One region of the Kitasatospora sp. NPDC034533 genome, then DNA from elsewhere that is predicted to be linked to it. Evidence: riboswitches for the same ligand, from Rfam matches in the RefSeq annotation. Region 1 holds a riboswitch; the other holds the start of a gene.

Region 1 (7,336 bases):
CCAGGGTCTTGTGGGTGGTGGTGGTGACCACGTCCGCGTACGGGACCGGGTTCGGGTGCAGCCCGGCGGCCACCAGACCGGCGAAGTGCGCCATGTCCACCATGAGCAGCGCGCCGACCTCGTCGGCGATCCGGCGGAACGCGGCGAAGTCCAGCTGGCGCGGGTAGGCGGACCAGCCGGCGATGATCAGCTTCGGCTGGTGCTCCTTGGCGAGCCGCTCGACCTCGCCCATGTCGACCTGGCCGGTCTTCTCGTCCACGTGGTAGGCGGCCACGTTGTAGAGCTTGCCGGAGAAGTTGATCTTCATGCCGTGGGTCAGGTGACCGCCGTGGGCCAGGCTCAGGCCCAGGATGGTGTCGCCCGGCTGGATCAGCGCGAACATCGCGGCGGCGTTGGCCTGCGCGCCGGAGTGCGGCTGGACGTTGGCGTGCTCGGCGCCGAACAGGGCCTTGATGCGGTCGATGGCGATCTGCTCGACCACGTCGACGTGCTCGCAGCCGCCGTAGTAGCGGCGGCCGGGGTAGCCCTCGGCGTACTTGTTGGTGAGCACCGAGCCCTGGGCCTCCATGACCGCCACCGGGGCGAAGTTCTCGGAGGCGATCATCTCCAGGGTGGTCTGCTGGCGGTGCAGCTCGGCGTCGACCGCGGCGGCGATCTCCGGGTCGAGGGCGTGCAGGGACTGGTTGAGAACCGTCATGGTGTGGTCTTCCCGGGGGAGGAGGAAAGGGGGCCGCGGCTGGGGCGGGGCGGCCGCCGCGCGGTGACCGCCCCGGTCGGGTGTCTCAGCCGCCGATGAAGGCGGTGTACTCGTCCGCGCTGAGCAGCTCGTCGGTGGCCTCGACGCGCACCTTGAACAGCCAGCCGCCCTCGAACGGGGCGCTGTTGACCAGGGCGTTGTCGTCCAGGACGTCCTGGTTGACCTCGGTGACCTCGCCGGTCACCGGGGAGAACAGGTCGCTGACCGACTTGGTCGACTCCAGCTCACCACAGGTCTCGCCGGCGGTCACGGTGTCGCCGACCTCGGGCAGCTGCACGTAGACGATGTCACCGAGCGCGTCGGCGGCGTGCTTGGTGATGCCGACCGTGGAGACACCGTCCTCGGCGGCCGTCAGCCACTCGTGCTCCTTGGTGTACTGCAGGTGCTGGGGGTTGCTCATGGCGTCATTCTCCAGGATGGGAAGCGGGCACGGCGAAGCGGGCCGCCGCTCGGACGGCTGCGACGTGCGTGTACGGGAAAACCGGGGCCCAAGCCGTGGCCGGCGAGGGCTCAGCGGACGCGGGTCAGCGGGCGCGCTTGTAGAATGGCAGCGCCACGACCTGGACGGGCTCGTGCTTGCCGCGCACGTCCACCGCGACGGTGGTGCCGGGGGCGGCGTGGGCGGCGTCGACGTAGGCCATCGCGATCGGCTTGCCCAGGGTCGGGGACGGCGAGCCCGAGGTGATCCGGCCGATCGGCTCGCCCTCGGTGGAGACCACGGTGTACTCGGCGCGCGGCACCCGCTTGCCCTCGGAGACCAGGCCGACCAGGACCTTCGGAGGGTTGGTCTCGGCCGCGGCGGCGGCTCGCTCCAGCGCCTTGCGGCCGACGAAGGCGCCCTCGTTGGTGGTCTTGTCGAAGCGGACGACCCGGCCCAGCCCGGCGTCGAACGGGGTGAGGTCGGTGGACAGCTCGTGCCCGTACAGCGGCATGCCGGCCTCCAGGCGCAGCGTGTCGCGGCAGGACAGGCCGCACGGGACCAGGCCGTGGCCCTCGCCGGCGGCGGTCAGCGCCTGCCAGATCGGCTCGGCGTCGGCCGGGCGGCAGAAGATCTCGAAGCCGTCCTCGCCGGTGTAGCCGGTGCGGGCGAGCAGCACCTCGCGGTCCGCCACCCGGGCCGGGAGGATCGCGTAGTACTTCAGGCCGGGCAGGTCGGCGTCGGTGGTGGCGGCGAGGATGCCGGTGGCCTCCGGGCCCTGGACGGCGATCAGCGCGTAGGTGTCGCGGTCGTCGGTGACGACGGCGTCGAATCCCTTGGCGCGGGCGATCAGCTCGTCGAGGACCAGCTGGGCGTTGGAGGCGTTGGCGACCACCAGGAAGGCGTCCTCGCGCAGGCGGTAGACGATCAGGTCGTCCAGGATGCCGCCGTCCTCGGCGCAGATCATGGTGTAGCGGGCGCGCAGCACGCCCAGCGCGGAGACGAAGCCGACCAGCGCGTGGTCCAGCATCTCGCCCGCCTGCGGGCCGGTCACGGTGATCTCGCCCATGTGCGAGAGGTCGAACAGGCCCGCCTTGGTGCGGACGGCGAGGTGCTCCTCGCGCTCGCTGCCGTAGCGCAGCGGCATGTCCCAGCCGGCGAAGTCGGTCATGGTGGCACCGAGGCTGCGGTGCAGCGCGTCGAGCGCGGTCAGGCGGAGGGACGACATGGCCAGGAACTCCTCGGTCGGGGCACTCAGGGGTGCACGAGCCGGACCGGACCCGCTCGGGGACCGACCCTGCGCGCGGGCATGCGGCGGCGTGGGTCTCCCCATCTGTCGTCGAACCTGAGAGCTTCACCGCCCACCTGCCCGCAGCTGTTTCCAGCTTGGGGGACAGCATGGCGGCTTGCACCGTGGGTGGGCGTCCGACAGGGCCGGGCGCCGCTTTCCAGATGTGCCTAACCCGTGCGGTAGGGGTGCCTGAGAGATTCCGGGGAGGACTTGCTCCTTCGGCGCCGGCTCGTGCCGTGGGGCGGCACTCCGGGCTCTCCCGCGCGGGTTCGAGCGGCCGGTATGGAGTTGTGGGGCCCGCGGCGCATGCCGTCGGACGCGGACATCATGGCACGTCCCGGGCGGCGAGGGGAGAGGGGACCCGGTCACAGGGCGCGGTACCGAACACGAGCCCTAACGCCGTGCCCCTCACGGCCTAGACTGCTGCGCGTCGGCGCAGCAGAGGGCGGCCGACCGGCAGAGGGCGGAATCGGCGGCGCATGGGGTACCCGGTGGAGCAGCAGCAGGGGTGGGGCGGACCGGAGGAGGCGCCGACGGGCGGTTCCTGGCCGGCCAACGAGCTGGAGCAGGTGCTGACCGCGGCCCTGGGCGATCCGGGAGCGACCCCGCGGGTGATCGAGGTGCTGGCCCGCAGCCAGGTGTGGGTGCCCCTGCCGGCCGGCGGCGACCCGCGGGGGCAGTCGCTGGACCTGCCGACCGTCGAGCTGGCCGGCGACCCGTACGTACCGGTGTTCTCCTCCCAGGAGGTGTTCCTCCAGCAGGCGCCGGGGATGGCCTTCGCGATCGCGCCGGTCTGGGAGTTCGCCCGCGGGCTGCCGCTGGGCGTGGGCATCGCGGTGAACCCGGAGGCCGCGGTGGGCATCCCGGTGCCGCCGCAGGGGGTGGCCGAGCTACGCCGCGGGCCGCGCGAGGACCGCTGGGAGGACCCGGCGGCGCCGACCGGCGGCCGGGTGGCGCTGCGCGAGCCGGTGCCGGGCGAGGACCCGGAGCACTTCCTGGCCGCCTGCCGGGCCGAACTGTCGGCACTGCCCGGGGTGTTGACCGCCCGCAGGGCGCTGGCCAGCATCGAGGGCGAGCCGACCGTGATGTTCGTGGGCGTCCAGTTGGACCCCGTGGCGCCGGCCGAGTCCGCCGCGGTGAACGAGGCGCTCGGGCGAGCGCTGGGAACCGCGCCGCTGCCCGGCGGCGTCCACCTCGTACTGCTCGACCTCGCCGACGACCCGGTGGTCGAGTGGCTGCTCACCCGGGTGATGCCCTTCCACACCCGGCCCTGAGCGGGTCCGTATCAAAGGCACGTCGCCGTGGCGGTGGCCGGTGCCGCGCCATAGGGTGCGTGCAGACGGCCGACGGGTCGGCGGGTTCGAGGAAAGAGGCGCGGCGAGGTGGGCGCATGAGTGCGGGAGCGGGAGCGGGCGGGGTGCCGGGGCCCTGGGGCCAGGCACCGGCCGGGCGCCCGGGAGCTGATCCGGGCGCGTTGGAGCGCGCCCTGCGCGAGGTCGCGCCGGAGCGCTACGACGCGTACGAGCGCCTGCTCCACGCGCTGGCGGACGGTCAGGTCTGGATGCTGCTGTGGCACGGCACGCCGGGCAGCCAGGACGCCCAGTACGGGAACATGGAGATCAGCGGCCACGGCTACGCTCCGGCCGTCACCTCGTCCGAGCAGCTGACCGCCTCGGGCTGGACCCGGGCCCACGAGGTCATCTCCGGCCGGGAGATCGCGGCCTCGCTGTACCGCACCCGCTGGGGCCTGTGGCTCAATCCGCACGCGCCCGGCGGCGGCGTCGGGGTGCCCTGGGCGGACCTGCGGCGGATCGCCGCGGGCCTGGAGCGGCTGCCCGCCGGGCCGTTGAAGCTCAGCGAGCCGCAGCTGAACGCCCAGCCGTTCTTCGCGCTGCTGGAGCGTCAGGCCGTCGAGGTGCGCGCGGTGCGGGCCCTGCGCCGGGCCTGGGTGCAGCCCGCGGTGGGGGAGCCGTACCTGGCCATCGGCCTTGACCTGTACGAGAGTTCGCCGCCGGCCGTGGAGGCGGTGCGGGCGCTGATGCAGCGCGCGATCGCGGTGGCTCCGGAGGGGCTCGCGGTGTCCACGGTGGCGATGTCGGACGAGTACGACCCGGTGGCGCTGTGGATGCGCGCCAACGCCCGGCCGTTCTTCGACCGGGAGGCGGGCCGCCCGCCGACCGGCCCGTACCCGCCGGTGCCCCCGCCGCCGTACCCCGGCCAGTCGGTGCCGGGCTACCCCTACGGCACCCAGCCGCCGGCGACCGGCTGGCAGCAGCAGCCGCAGCGGCCGTGGCCCGGCTACCCGGGGCGCTGATTCACAAAGCGCATTATCCGAAGCCGACTTGATTGTCCATCAAGTCGGCTTCGATGCTTTCCGGACGAATTTCCGGATGTGTGCTCGGCTCATCTTGACATGGCAGTTACAGCCATGTGAAGAGGTATATGCCGAAGATCGGGTAGGTGCATGCGCGCAGATCACAGTTGGGCATCTGTCGGTTGTCAGGGCTGGCGCAAGCCAGTTCGGATGGCAGAGAGTTCTGCGCAACGCACCGCGTGTACTGCAACCCCACAAAGGTGAGCGCGGCCGCCGACAGCCCGTCCACGCGAAGCCCATCCCGCGTGGTGGCAGCGCCTGTGCACGACGCGCTGCCGTCAACACCAGCTCCTCCTAAGCACCTCCGCACGTCCGCAGCCGCACCGCCGAAGCCGACGGCCGGCACCCGTGGGCCGGCCACCGTCGGCGAGGGGACCAACTGACCATGACCGCATCCGTGACCACCGCCGGGAACGCTCCGGAGGCACCCGCCGCCGACCCGGCCAAGAAGATCGAGGGCCGCTCCCTCGGCCAGATCGCCTGGACCCGCTTCAAGCGGGACAAGGCCGCCGTCGCCGGCGGCGTCGTGGTGATCCTGCTGATCCTGCTCGCCGTGCTGGCCAAGCCGATCGAGTCCGTGTTCGGGCTCGACCCGGACGCCCTCCACCAGGACCTGCTCGACGCCGACCTCGGCGGACTGCCGCTCGGCGACTGGGGAGGCATGAGCCTGGACCACCCGCTCGGCGTGGACCCGCTCCAGGGCCGTGACCTGCTCACCCGCGTCATCGAGGGTTCCTGGGTCTCCCTGCTGGTCGCCTTCGGCGCGACCGTGCTCTCCAACACCATCGGCACCGTGCTCGGCATCATGGCCGGCTACTACGGCGGATGGGTGGACACCTTGATCAGCCGCGTGATGGACGTCTTCCTGGCGTTCCCGCTGCTGCTCTTCGCCATCGCGATCTCGACCTCGCTCCAGGGCGGAGCGTTCGGCCTGCACGGCCTGCCGCTGCACATCGTGGTGCTGATCTTCGTGATCGGCTTCTTCAACTGGCCCTACATGGGCCGGATCGTGCGCGGCCAGACGCTCTCGCTGCGCGAGCGGGAGTTCGTCCACGCCGCCCGCAGCCTGGGGGCCCGCGGCCCGTTCATCCTGTTCAAGGAACTGCTGCCCAACCTGGTCGGTCCGATCCTGGTCTACTCGACCCTGCTGATCCCGACCAACATCCTCTTCGAGGCCGGGCTGAGCTTCCTCGGCGTCGGCATCCAGCCGCCGCAGGCCTCCTGGGGCGGGATGCTCCAGGACGCGATCCGGTACTACCAGGTGGACCCCCAGTACCTGGTGGTCCCCGGCCTGGCCATCTTCATCACCGTGCTCGCCTTCAACCTGCTCGGCGACGGCCTGCGCGACGCCCTCGACCCCAAGAACAACTGATCCAGCGTCATTCACTGGCCGTGCGTCACCCGTTGGCCCCGCCAGGACCCTCACTCCGCCTCCACATCCCCAAGGGGTTGATCTCACCCATGCGTAGGTCCCGTACCGTCGCCCTGACCGCGGCGGCCGCCGCCGCGGTCCTGGTCGTGACCGGTTGCACCAGCTCGTCGAAGAGTGGCGACACCTCGGCCTCCGGCTCCGCGGGCGGCTCCGGCGCCAACGCGGCCACCAAGAGCATCGTCAACGCCTCGGACAAGAAGGGCGGGACGGTCACCTTCGAGATGAAGGGCACCCCGGACTCGCTCGACCCGGGCAACACGTACTACGCGTACATCTACAACTTCTCGCGCTTGTACGCCCGTTCGCTGACCACCTTCAACCCGGCGCCGGGCGAGGAGGGCAACAAGCTCGTCCCGGACCTCGCCGAGGCGCCGGGCCAGCCGAGCGCGGACGGCCTGACCTGGACGTACAAGCTGCGTGCGGGCCTGAAGTACGACGACGGCACCCCGATCACCTCGAAGGACGTCAAGTACGCCGTCGAGCGCTCCAACTTCACGGACGTGCTCACCAACGGCCCGACGTACTTCCGCAACCTCCTGGTCGACAACGCCACGCCGTACCAGGGTCCGTTCAAGGACAAGGAGGGCGGCCTGGACTCGATCCAGACGCCGGACGACACCACCATCGTCTTCCACCTCCAGCACCCGTTCGCGGACTTCGACTACCTGGTCGCCACCCCGCAGACGGCGCCCGTCCCGCAGGCGAAGGACACCGGCGCCGACTACGTCAAGCACATCGTCTCCTCGGGCTCCTACAAGTTCGAGTCCTACGAGGACGGCAAGCAGGCCGTCCTGGTGCCGAACCCCAACTGGGACCAGAGCAGCGACCCGATCCGCAAGCAGCTCGGCGACAAGATCGTGCTGCGGTTCAACATCGACCAGGCCACCATCGACAAGGACCTGCTGGCCGGCAACGCCCAGGTCGACCTCGGCGGTGGCGGCGTCGACCCGCAGACCCAGGCGCAGATCCTCCAGGACCCGAAGCTCAAGGCCAACACCGACAACGCCTACGGCGGCCGGCTGGTCTACCTGGCGATCAACTCCAAGCTCGCGCCGTTCGACAAC
Region 2 (7,336 bases), on a different contig from region 1:
CCTGCGCGGCAAGCCGGTGGTGGTCGGGGGGCTCGGCGGGCGGGGGGTGGTCTCCACGGCCTCGTACGAGGCGCGGAGGTTCGGGGTGCACTCGGCGATGCCGATGGCGCAGGCGCGCAGGCTCTGCCCCAACGCCGCCTTCCTGGCGGGGCGGTTCGAGGCCTACCGGCAGAACAGCGAGATCGTGATGGGGCTGCTGCGGCAGCTCTCCCCGCTGGTGCAGCCGCTCAGCCTGGACGAGGCCTTCGTGGACCTGGAGGCAGGCCCCTACGGCCCCGCCCTGCTGGAGGCGGACCACGAGACCGGCGAGCGGCTGGTGCTGGCGCTGGCGGAGGACCTGCGGGCGGACATCGAGCGGCTGACCGGGCTGACCGGCTCGGTGGGGGCGGCCGGGTCCAAGCTGATGGCCAAGATCGCCTCGGAGCAGGCCAAGCCGAACGGGCTGGTCATGATCGAGCCCGGGCAGGAGCGGGCGGTGCTCGGCCCGATGCCGGTGCGGGCGCTGCCCGGGATCGGGCCGGCCACCGAGCAGGTGCTGCGCCGGGCCGGGCTGAACACGGTGGCCGACCTCGCGGAGGCGGGGGAGGCGGAGCTGGTGCAGCTGGTCGGGAGGGCGCACGGCACCGGGATCTTCCAGATGTCCATAGGTCTGGACGAGCGGCCGGTGGTCGCCGACCAGGACGCCAAGTCGGTGTCGGTGGAGGACACCTACGAGGTGGACCTGGCCGACCGCGACCGGGTGCTGCGCGAGGTGGAGGCGCTGGCCGCCCGGTGCGTACGGCGGTTGCGGGCGGCCGGGCGCTCGGGGCGGACGGTGGTGCTCAAGGTCCGGCGGTTCGACTTCTCGACGCTGACCCGCTCGGAGACGCTCGGCGGGCCCACCGACGACGAGGCGGTGATCACCGCGACCGCGCGCCGGCTGGCCGAACAGGTGGACATCACCGGCGGAGTCCGGCTGCTCGGTGTCGGCGTCGCCCAACTCGCCGACTACACCCAGGAGGACCTGTTCGCGCAGGCGCTGCGGGAGGAGGCCGCGGAGCACGCCGAGGTGGCGGCCGCGGCGGAGCGGGCCGAGGAGGAGCCGGAGGCCGTCGTGGTGCGGCGCTGGATGCCCGGCCAGGACGTCCGGCACGCCGAGTTCGGTCCGGGCTGGGTGCAGGGCAGCGGCGTCGGGAGGGTCACCGTGCGGTTCGAGACGCCGTGGAGCGAGCCGGGGCGGGTGCGGACCTTCGCGGTGGACGATCCGGCGCTCGAAGCGTCCCGGCCGCTGCCGCTGCGCCGGGGCGAGGACGAGGACGAGGTCGAGCGGGAGGTCGGGGACGACGGGGCGGACCGGGGGGACTGAGGCACGAAAACGGCCCCACCCGGTGGGGGAGTTACCGGGTGGGGCCGATCACCGTGCCGGCTCCGCACGTTCGTGATGCCCTCGCGACGTACGGAGGCCGGGTGCCCCGCGCCCTGTCCCTGAGCGCGGGGCCGGACGCCTCGTCAGGCGTCGGTCTTGACCAGCTCGGGGCTGGAGTCCTGCTGGGCCGAGCCGCGGGCGACGGTCGCGGTGGCGGCCGACGTGCCGCCGCGGATCAGGAACGGGACGACGCCGGCGACGACGCAGACGACGGCCGCGGTCCAGAACGCGTGCTCGTAGGCGTCCAGGGTGGGCAGGGAGAGCGGGATCTGCGGCGGCAGCTTCAGGGTGTCGCCGGTCAGGATGGCGGCCATGACGGCGGTGCCGATCGCGCCGCCGACCGTGCGCAGCACGGAGTTCATGCCGTTGGCGATGCCGCTCTGCTCGACCGGGACGGCGCCGTTGATGTAGGCGGGCATGGCGGCGAAGGCCAGGCCGACGCCGAGACCGAAGATCGCCGACGCGGTGTAGATGTCGGCCTCGTGGCCGTGGCGCACGGCCAGGTAGGCCATCGCGACGGCACCGAGGACGCCGCCGAGGACCAGCGGCAGGCGCGGGCCGCGACGGGCGATCAGCAGGGCGCCGACCGGGGCGGCGACCATCGAGCCGATCGCGGACGGCAGCAGCATGATGCCGGCGTGCAGCACGGTGGCGGTGAAGCCGTAGTGGGCCAGCTTCTCCGGGGTCTGGGCGAAGTTGCTGATGACCATGAAGGAGCCGTACATGCCGAAGCCGATCAGCAGGCCGGCCGCGTTGGTGAAGGCGACGGCCGGGCGGGCCATCATCTTCATGTCCACCAGCGGGTGGGCGACCTTGGTCTCGATGATCCCCCAGAGCAGGGCGACCACGGCGGCGACGGCGAACAGGCCGAGGGTCTTGTTGGAGGCCCAGCCCCAGTGGTTGCCCTGGCTGACCGCGACCAGCAGGGCGGAGAGCCAGCCGGCCAGGGTGAGGGCGCCCAGCGGGTCGGCGCCGCCCTCCTTGTCGGTGACCGGGTCGGTCGGGACCCGGAAGGCGACCAGGGCGACCGCGACCAGGCCGCAGACCAGGCCCATCCAGAAGATCGACTTGTAGCTCCAGTGCTCCAGCAGCAGGCCGGTGGCGACCAGGCCGAGGCCGGAGCCGACGCCCATCGAGGCGCTGATGGCGGCGACGCCGCCGGTCACCTTCTGCTTGGGCAGCTCGTCGCGGACGATGCTGATCGCCAGCGGCAGGACGCCACCGCCGGCGCCCTGGAGGACGCGGGCGACGACCAGCCAGGTGAACGAGTGGGTGCTGACCGCCAGCGCCGAACCGGCGACCAGGCCGGCCAGCGAGATCAGCAGCATCGGCTTGCGGCCCCGGAGGTCGCCGAAGCGGCCCAGGAGGGGAGTCAGCACGGCTGCGGAGAGCAGGTTGGCGGTCATCAGCCAGGTGATGCTGGAGGCGGAGACGTCCAGTTCCTTGGCCAGCGAAGGCAGGATCGGGACGACCGCGGTCTGCACCACGCTGAACGACAGCATCGCCAGGATGAGGGCCGGCAGGACCCGGGCGCTGCTCTGCTTCTCGGCCGCGGTGGTGGGCTGTGGTGCCTCACTCACGGTTGCTTCCTCCCGTACATAGTGAATGAACTGAAGTAACTTTGCCGAGGATAGTTAAGAGTGTCAAATATCGAGTGGTTAAGCCTTGGTAAAGACGAAGGGTCGGGTACGCGACAAGGTGGCCGGAGCGCGCCGAGGGCCCCGGACGGGTGTCCGGGGCCCTCGGATCGGAGGCCGGTGTCAGGCGAGTGGGCGCAGGGCGGCGGGGCGAGCAGTGTCGGGGGCGGAGGAGGCCGGGGCGGTGGTGTCATGGACCTCGACGCGCTCGCGACGCAGTTCGTCCCGGACCACCTCCTCGGTGGTGTAGCGCTCGACGACGAGGCGGACCCGTTCGACGGGCGCGAGGTACTTGCGGATCACCGGGCGCTCCTCGCGGAGGGTGACCTCCTCGACGGCCTCGGCGACCTCCTTGTCGGTGAGGGCGGCGCGCTCGGCCTCGCTGACCGGCATCCGCTCGACCCGGACGCGCTCGTGGACCACCGGGACGCGGCGCTCGACCTGTTCGGTCGTCACGTACCTGCGCAGCTTCGCGGTGCCGATGGTGTGCCACTCGGTGGTGATGTCCATCCGCTCCTCCCGGCAGGTGATCTCGACCGGGCTGCTGGTGGGGGCGGACGGGGTGGCCGGGCGTGGCGCGGCCGCGGCCGCGGCGGGTTCGGGCGCCGGGGCGGGCTGCGACGGGTGCTTCGGCTCCGCCGCGGGGGCGGGTGCCGCAGGGGCGGCGGTGGGTGCGGGGGCGGCGAGGGAGCGGGGGTCGGCCCCCGGGGCGGTCCTGTCGGCGTCGGCGGCGGCCGGGGCGGCCGGGGCGGCGGGCGCGACGGGGGGCCGGGCCGGGGCGGGCTCGGCGGTGCGCTCGGGGTGGTGGAAGGTGAGCGACTTGGCGGGGGCCGCCGCGGTCGGCGAGGCGGCGGCCGCGGTGGTGCCGAAGTCGAGGTCGGGCTGCTCGGCGCGGCTCCGGTCCTCGTCGTGCGGGTGGCCGTCCACCGGGGTGTCGAGCCCGTAGTAGCGGTAGAGCTGGAGCTCCTGGGCGGGGGACAGGTGCTGGCCGACGCCGAAGTCCGGCGACTCCTTGACCAGTGACTTGTCGTAGGGCACCCGGAGCTCGTCGCCGGCGAACTCGCTCGTGGTCAGCGGGACGAAGGCGTCCCGGCCGAAGATGCCCGTCCGGACCGCGGCCCACTCGGGCCGGCCGGTGGCGTCGTCCAGGTAGACCTCGTCGACCGTGCCGATCTTGTCTCCGTTGCGGTCGACGGCCCTGTGGCCGATGAGGTCCCGGGGGTCGATGTCGGTCTGCACTCGTTCCTCCAGTGCGCTGGGCTGCGTAACTCCCGCAGGAAGGCGGCCGGAGCACCCGTTCCGTCCGCCACTTCACACCAAAAGCCATGAAGCGGACGAACGCGACCGGGGTGCGCCGGACGGGCTGCGCACTGGCCCGTCCGAGGGAACGCGCGTAGACCCCGAGTGACCTGACGCACCGGTGATCGGAGGGCCTCCCGCTGGTAACCTGGGCGGCGACCGCCGAGCCCGCTCGGGAGAGTCCCCGGCAGTGAAAACCGCTGGTCGGGGCGCCGAAGGAGCAACTCCTCCCCGGAATCTCTCAGGCATCCGTACCGTGCGGGCTAGGTCACTCTGGAAAGCAGGGCAGGAGCGCCGGCGCGGGAGCCGACGACCACCACCCTCACCGACGGTGCAAGCCGACGGAGCGCCACAGCGCGACGTGCGGGCGAAGCTCTCAGGTCCCGATGACAGAGGGGGAGGCCTTTCGGGTCCGTACGCCCAGGCCGGTCCGCTGTCCGCAGCGGCGTTGGCCGGCCCGGCGTGCGTACCCCCGCCGGTCCGTGACCAGGAGGCCTCGACCACCATGAACGCCCAGCCGAACGCGGGACGCCCCACCGGCGCCTCGACCCTCACCGAGCTTGAGCTGGCCAGCCCCTTCGAGAACCGCCACATCGGCCCCGACGCGGCCGCGCAGGAGAAGATGCTGGCGTCCGTGGGCTACGGCTCGCTGGACGAACTCGCCGCCGCCGCGGTGCCCGAGGCGATCCGCTCCATCACCGCCCTGGACCTTCCCGGAGGCCGGACCGAGGCCCAGGTCCTCGCCGAACTGCGCGAGCTGGCCGGCCGCAACCAGGTGCTCCAGCCGATGATCGGCCTGGGCTACTACGGCACCTTCACCCCGCCGGTGATCCTGCGCAACGTCATGGAGAACCCGGCCTGGTACACCGCCTACACGCCGTACCAGCCGGAGATCTCGCAGGGCCGTCTGGAGGCGCTGCTCAACTTCCAGACCCTGGTCTCCGACCTGACCGGCCTGCCGACCTCCGGCTCGTCGCTGCTGGACGAGGGCACCGCCGCCGCCGAGGCGATGGCCCTGGCCCGGCGCGTCACCAAGGTCAAGGGCGGAGTGTTCCTGGTCGACGCCGAGACCCTGCCGCAGACCATCGCGGTGATCAACACCCGTGCCGTGCCGACCGGCGTCGAGGTCGTCGTCGCCGACCTGTCCGAGGGCATCCCGGCCGAGATCGCCGAGCGCGGCGTCTTCGGCGTGCTGCTCCAGTACCCGGGCGCCACCGGCGTGGTCCGCGACCTCGCCCCGGTGATCGAGCAGGCGCACGGTCTGGGCGCGATCGTCGCCGTCGCCGCCGACCTGCTCGCGCTGACCCTGCTCAAGTCCCCCGGCTCGCTGGGCGCCGACATCGCCTGCGGCACCTCGCAGCGCTTCGGCGTGCCGATGGGCTTCGGCGGCCCGCACGCCGGCTACCTGTCGGTGCGCGCCGAGTACGCCCGCTCGCTGCCCGGCCGCCTGGTCGGCGTCTCCGTCGACGCCGACGGCAACCGCGCCTACCGCCTGGCGCTCCAGACCCGCGAGCAGCACATCCGCCGCGAGAAGGCGACCAGCAACATCTGCACCGCCCAGGTGCTGCTCGCCGTGATGGCCTCGATGTACGCCGTCTACCACGGCCCGGACGGCCTGGCCGACATCGCCCGCCGCACCCACCGCTACGCCGCCGCCCTCGCCGAGGGCCTGCGCGCCGGCGGCGTCGAGCTGCTGCACGGCGAGTTCTTCGACACCGTCACCGCCGTCGTCCCGGGCCGCGCCGCCGAGATCGCCGCCGCCGCCCGCGCCAACGGCATCAACGTGTACCAGGATGGCGAGGACCGGATCTCGGTCTCCACCGACGAGACCACCACCCGCGAGCACCTGGCCGGCGTCTGGGCCGCGTTCGGGGTCGAGGGCGTGGAGATCGCCGAGAGCGCCGAGGCGCTGCCCGCCGCGCTGCTGCGCCAGGACGAGTACCTGACCCACCCGGTGTTCCACAGCCACCGCTCGGAGACCGCCATGCTGCGCTACCTGCGCCGCCTGTCGGACCGGGACTACGCGCTGGACCGCGGCATGATCCCGCTGGGCTCCTGCACCATGAAGCTCAACGCGACCACCGAGATGGAGGCGGTGACCTGGCCGGAGTTCGGCCAGCTGCACCCCTTCGCACCGATCGACCAGGCCGAGGGCTTCCTGACCCTGATCCGCCAGCTGGAGCGCCAGCTGGTCGAGGTGACCGGCTACGACGCCGTGTCGATCCAGCCGAACGCGGGCTCCCAGGGCGAGCTGGCCGGTCTGCTGGCCGTGCGCGCCTACCACCACGACAACGGCGACACCCAGCGCGACGTCTGCCTGATCCCCTCCTCGGCGCACGGCACCAACGCGGCCTCCGCGGTGATGGCCGGCATGCGCGTGGTCGTGGTGAAGACCCTGGTCGACGGCGACGTCGACGTCGAGGACCTGAAGGCCAAGATCGAGCAGCACCGCGACAACCTCGCCGTGCTGATGGTCACCTACCCGTCGACCCACGGCGTGTACGAGACCCAGATCACCGACATCTGCGCCCTGGTGCACGAGGCCGGCGGCCAGGTGTACGTGGACGGCGCCAACCTGAACGCGCTGGTCGGCCTCGCCAAGCCGGGCAAGTTCGGCGCGGACGTCTCGCACCTGAACCTGCACAAGACCTTCTGCATCCCGCACGGCGGCGGCGGCCCGGGCGTCGGCCCGGTCGCGGTGCGCGCCCACCTGGCGCCGCACCTGCCGAACCACCCGCTCCAGCCGGAGGCCGGCCCGGCCACCGGCGTCGGCCCGATCTCGGCCGCGCCGTGGGGTTCCGCGGCCATCCTGCCGATCTCCTGGGCGTACGTGCGGCTGATGGGCGGCGAGGGCCTCAAGCACGCCACCCAGGTCGCGGTGCTGAACGCCAACTACATCGCCAAGCGCCTGGCCCCGCACTTCCCGGTGCTCTACACCGGTCCGGGCGGGCTGGTCGCGCACGAGTGCATCATCGACCTGCGCCCGCTGACCAAG

Evidence for each region. A riboswitch is a leader RNA that binds a small molecule or an ion and turns the genes downstream of it on or off. The one in region 1 is predicted to bind glycine.
Region 2: another riboswitch for glycine. It lies ahead of gcvP (aminomethyl-transferring glycine dehydrogenase); the one in region 1 lies ahead of gcvT (glycine cleavage system aminomethyltransferase GcvT).

The regions. Positions count from the first base shown of each region.
Region 1 covers NZ_JBVITE010000033.1:33,319-40,654, reverse strand. Annotated here, with positions in the region: gene glyA (serine hydroxymethyltransferase) at 1-697, opposite strand, end outside; gene gcvH (glycine cleavage system protein GcvH) at 783-1,157, opposite strand; gene gcvT (glycine cleavage system aminomethyltransferase GcvT) at 1,282-2,403, opposite strand; glycine riboswitch at 2,634-2,738, opposite strand; gene ACZ55U_RS22510 (enhanced serine sensitivity protein SseB C-terminal domain-containing protein) at 2,946-3,740, shown strand; gene ACZ55U_RS22505 (enhanced serine sensitivity protein SseB C-terminal domain-containing protein) at 3,857-4,780, shown strand; gene ACZ55U_RS22500 (ABC transporter permease) at 5,226-6,212, shown strand; gene ACZ55U_RS22495 (ABC transporter substrate-binding protein) at 6,302-7,336, shown strand, end outside.
Region 2 covers NZ_JBVITE010000016.1:10,872-18,207, forward strand. Annotated here, with positions in the region: gene ACZ55U_RS14310 (DNA polymerase IV) at 1-1,345, shown strand, start outside; gene ACZ55U_RS14315 (MFS transporter) at 1,489-2,985, opposite strand; gene ACZ55U_RS14320 (PRC and DUF2382 domain-containing protein) at 3,166-4,281, opposite strand; glycine riboswitch at 4,505-4,608, shown strand; gene gcvP (aminomethyl-transferring glycine dehydrogenase) at 4,847-7,336, shown strand, end outside.